2 regions of the Streptomyces glaucosporus genome follow, and region 2 is predicted to be linked to the other one. Evidence: riboswitches for the same ligand, from Rfam matches in the RefSeq annotation. Region 2 holds a riboswitch; the other holds the start of a gene.

Region 1 (2,380 bases), on a different contig from region 2:
GGGCGAATCGCTCCGGGTGCCACCGTCCGCCGTCGTGGAGGCCGCGGGCGGTGATGGCGGCGACGGGGTAGGCGAAGAACAGGGCGAGGAACACGGCGGGCACGGCCATCAGGCCGAGCCGGACCGCTGTGCGGCGTGCGTCGCTTCCCGTGCCGGGTCCGCCGCTCACCTCACGACGAGCGAGGTCCACGTCTCGACCCACGCCTCGCGGTTGTCGGCGATCCTCTCCGGGGCCATGGTGTGGGGGTCGGAGACCGTCTCGCCGTACTCCGTGAACACCTCGGGCAGTTCGGTGCCCTCGCGGACGGGGTTGACGAACATCTGCAGCGGCATGTCCTCCTGGAAGGTCTCGCTCACCAGGAAGTCCAGCAGCGCCTTGCCGCCCTCGGGGTTGTCCGCCCCGGTCAGGAGTCCGGCGAACTCGATCTGCCGGAAGCAGGTGCCGGTCGCGACTCCGGTGGGGGCCTGCTTCGGGGCGGGGTCGGCTTCGAGGACCTCGGCGGGCGGGCTGGAGGCGTAGGAGACGACCAGCGGGCGGTCGCCGCCGTTCTCGCCGCCGGCGGAGCCGGAGAAGCGGTCGTAGTACGCCTGCTCCCAGCCGTCGACGACCTCGACGCCGTTGGCCTTGAGCTTCTTCCAGTAGTCCTGCCACTCGTCGCCGTACTCGGCGACGGTGGCCAGCAGGAAGCCCAGGCCGGGCGAGGACGTGGCGGCGTTCTCGGTGACCAGGAGGTTCTCGTACTCGGGCTCGGTGAGGTCGTCCAGGGTCTCCGGCGGTTCGATGCCGCGTTCGTCGAACCAGGCGCGGTCGTAGTTGACGCAGACGTCGCCGGTGTCGACGGGGGTGACGCGGTGCTTGGCGTCGAGCCGGTACTCGGCGGGTATCTTCTCCAGCCCCTCGGCCTCGTACGGGGTGAACAGGCCGTTCTCCAGGGCGCGGGAGAGGAGGGTGTTGTCGACGCCGAAGAAGACGTCGCCCTGCGGGTTGTCCTTGGAGAGGATCGCCTGGTTGAGGGCCGAGCCGGCGTCGCCGCCGCGCAGCACCTTCACCTTGTAGCCGGTCTCCTCGGTGAACTTCTCCAGCACCTTCTCGGAGGCCGCGAAGGAGTCGTGGCCGACGAGGGTGACGGTCTTCTTCTCCTCCCCGCCCGAGGGCTGGGAGCCGCCGCAGGCCGTCAGGGCGGAGAAGGCGAACGTGCCGAGGACGGCGACGCCCAGGGCGCGCCGGAGGGTCGTGACCACGGTGTGCTGACTCCCTACGCCGGTACTAACCGGATCAGGTTCGAGGGTCTGCGGCTCACCGGCCGGCCCGTGGGCCGGATCGGCGACACCGCACTCTCAGCGCTGTACGCGCTCCCCTGTCGGTATGTCGATACTGTGTGCGATCGCTACGGTATCAGGGCCGGCCGCGCGATCAGCGCTCGGTGGCGGCGAGCTGCCCGCAGGCGCCGTCGATCTCCTGTCCGCGGGTGTCGCGGACGGTCACCGGCACGCCGTGCGCCTCCAGCGCCGCGACGAAGGCCCGCTCGTCCTCGGGCCGGGAGGCGGTCCACTTGGAGCCGGGGGTGGGGTTGAGGGGGATGAGGTTGACGTGCGCCCTCCTGCCCGCCAGCAGCCTCCCCAGGAGGTCGCCCCGCCACGCCTGGTCGTTGATGTCGCGGATCATGGCGTACTCGATGGAGACCCGGCGGCCGGACTTCTCCGCGTACTCCCAGGCGGCGTCGAGGACCTCGCGGACCTTCCAACGGGTGTTGACCGGCACCAGGGTGTCGCGCAGTTCGTCGTCGGGGGCGTGGAGGGAGACGGCCAGCCGGCACTTGAGGCCCTCGTCGGCGAGGCGGTGGATCGCCGGGACCAGTCCGACGGTGGAGACGGTGATGCCTCGCTGAGACAGGCCCAGGCCGTCGGGCTCGGGGTCGGTGAGGCGGCGGATGGCGCCGATGACCCGCTTGTAGTTGGCCAGGGGCTCGCCCATCCCCATGAAGACGATGTTCGACAGTCTGGCCGGTCCTCCGGGGACCTCCCCGTCGCGCAGGGCCCGCATGCCCTCGACGATCTGGTGGACGATCTCGGCGGTGGACAGGTTGCGGTCCAGCCCGGCCTGCCCGGTGGCGCAGAAGGGGCAGTTCATGCCGCAGCCGGCCTGCGAGCTGACGCACATGGTCACCCGGTCCGGGTAGCGCATCAGCACGGACTCCACCAGCGTTCCGTCGTGCAGCCGCCACAGCGTCTTGCGGGTGGCTCCGTCGTCGCAGGTGACGTGCCGCACCACGGTCATCAGCTCGGGCAGCAGCTCGGCGGCCAGCTTCCCGCGCGCGGCGGCCGGGATGTCGGTCCAGGCGGCGGGGTCGGTGGCGCAGCGGGCGAAGTAGTGGCGCGA
Region 2 (2,380 bases):
GTGAGCAGCTCGACCCCGGCCTCCTCGTACCAGCGGCGCATGTGCCCGGAGACCTCGGGCGGCAGCACCCCGGCCAGCGGCCGGTCGGCGGCCTCGACCACCGTCACCCGGCAGCCCGCCTCGCGGGCGGCGGTGGCGAACTCCGCGCCGATCCAGCCCGCCCCGACGACCACCACGTCCCGCCGGGCGGCGAGCACCGGACGCAGCCGCTCCGCGTCGTCGAGGGTGCGCAGCAGGTGCACCCCGGCGCCGCCCCCGGGCAGGGCGACCGGCTCGGCGCCGGTGGCCAGGACCAGGTGGTCGTACGGCAGCGGCCCGGCGTCGGTGTCCACCTCGTGGTCGCCGGGGCGCACCCCGGTGGCCTCGCGTCCCAGGATCAGCTCGACGCCGAGCGCGTCGAAGTCGACGTCGAAGGCGGTGTCCGGGGCGGTCCCTGTCCCGCCCGTCAGCACCGCCTTGGACAGCGGCGGCCGGTCGTACGGCCGGTGGGGCTCGGCGCCGACCAGGGTGATCGCCCCGGGCCAGCCCCGCTCGCGCAGCCGCACGGCGGTCTGCACCCCGGCCATCCCGGCCCCGACCACCAGGACCCGCTGCCCGCTCTGCTCGGTTCGCACGCTCACGCGATCACTCTAGGAGGTCGGCGCGTCCCCCGGGAGCCGCGGCCGGGATTCCCCCGGGGGGCCGCGCGGGACCGGCCTCCCCGGACCTCCCCTTCTGCCGGGCGGGGCGCGCGGATAGGGTGAGCGGCGGCTTGAGAGAACGAACTCGCGGGAGCCCGGCGCACCGGGCTGAGAGGGAGGCTTGCGCGGCCTCCGACCGTACGAACCTGATCCGGGTCATACCGGCGAAGGGAGGGGCACGGCGCCCATGCGCGTGGTGATCATCGGCGGCGGTGTCATCGGGCTGGTCACGGCCTGGCGGACGGCTCAGCGGGGGGCGGAGGTCACGGTCGTCGACCCGGAACCGGGCGGCGGGGCGGCCCGGGTGGCCGCCGGGATGCTGGCGGCCGTCACCGAACTGCACTACGGCGAGGAGGACCTGCTCGCCCTCAACCTCGCCTCCGCGCGCCGCTACCCGGCCTTCACGGCCGAACTGGAGGAGGCCTCGGGCCGGGGGACCGGCTACCGCGCCTGCGGCACCCTCGCCGTCGCGCTGGACGCCGACGACCGCGCCCACCTGCGGGAGCTCCACGCCCTCCACCGGCGCTGCGGGCTGGAGTCGACGTGGCTGACCGGCCGGGAGTGCCGCCGCCTGGAGCCGATGCTGGCCCCGGGGGTGCGCGGCGGGCTGCGCGTGGACGGCGATCACCAGACCGATCCGCGGCGGCTGGCGGACGCGCTGCTGACCGCCTGCGAGCGCGCCGGGGTGGTCTTCGCCCGGCAGCGCGCCGGGCGGCTGGCGGTCGGCGGCGACCGGGCGCGGGGGGCGGTGCTGGCGGACGGCACCGCGGTGGAGGCCGACCGGGTGGTGCTGGCGGCCGGCAGCGAGAGCGGACGGCTGGCGGGGGTGCCCGAGGAGGTGCTGCCGCCGGTGCGCCCGGTCAAGGGCCAGATCCTGCGGCTGCGCGTGCCCGGCGCGTACGCCCCCTTCCTCTCCCGCACCGTGCGGGCGCTGGTCCGCGGCGGCCACGTCTACCTGGTGCCCCGCACGGACGGCGAGCTGGTGCTCGGCGCCACCAGCGAGGAGCTGGGCTGGGACACCACGGTGACCGCCGGCGGGGTCTACGAGCTGCTGCGCGACGCCCACGAGCTGGTGCCCGGCATCACCGAGCTGCCGCTGGTGGAGACCCGGGCGGGGCTGCGGCCGGGCTCCCCCGACAACGCCCCGCTGCTCGGGCCGACCGCCCTGCCCGGCCTGTACCTGGCCACCGGCCACCACCGCAACGGCGTGCTGCTCGCCCCGGTCACCGGCGACGCCCTGGCCGAGGCGCTGACCACCGGCGACGTCCCCGAGGAGATCCGTCCGTTCACCCCGCGGCGCTTCGGCCGCGCGCTCCAGGAGAGCCACGCATGAACACCTCCGCCGACACCTCCGTCACCGTCCACGTCAACGGCGAGCCCCGGCAGGTCCCGGGCGGCCTCACCCTCGACCGGCTCGTGGCGACCCTCACCACCGCGTCCACCGGCGTCGCCGCGGCCGTCAACGAGACCGTCGTGCCGCGCGGGCGGTGGCCGCGGACCCTCCTCGGCGACGGCGACCGCGTCGAGGTCCTCACCGCAGTCCAGGGAGGCTGACCCCACATGGCCGACGATCCGCTCACCATCGGCGACACCGTCTTCTCCTCCCGGCTCATCATGGGCACGGGCGGCGCGCCCAGCCTGGACGTCCTGGAGAAGGCGCTCCTCGCCTCGGGCACCGAGCTGACCACCGTCGCGATGCG

Evidence for each region. Region 2 has a riboswitch for thiamine pyrophosphate ahead of thiO (glycine oxidase ThiO). Riboswitches for the same ligand answer to the same signal wherever they lie in the genome.
Region 1: it holds a riboswitch for thiamine pyrophosphate, as region 2 does, so the genes downstream of both, ABD358_RS12425 (thiamine ABC transporter substrate-binding protein) here and thiO (glycine oxidase ThiO) in region 2, are expected to answer to the same signal.

The regions. Positions count from the first base shown of each region.
Region 1 covers NZ_BAAATJ010000009.1:101,790-104,169, forward strand. The annotation lists gene ABD358_RS12420 (ABC transporter permease) at 1-109, opposite strand, end outside; gene ABD358_RS12425 (thiamine ABC transporter substrate-binding protein) at 166-1,242, opposite strand; TPP riboswitch at 1,237-1,370, opposite strand; gene rlmN (dual-specificity RNA methyltransferase RlmN) at 1,415-2,380, opposite strand, start outside.
Region 2 covers NZ_BAAATJ010000028.1:24,160-26,539, forward strand. The annotation lists gene ABD358_RS23590 (NAD(P)/FAD-dependent oxidoreductase) at 1-566, opposite strand, end outside; TPP riboswitch at 758-870, shown strand; gene thiO (glycine oxidase ThiO) at 868-2,013, shown strand; gene thiS (sulfur carrier protein ThiS) at 2,010-2,234, shown strand; gene ABD358_RS23605 (thiazole synthase) at 2,241-2,380, shown strand, end outside.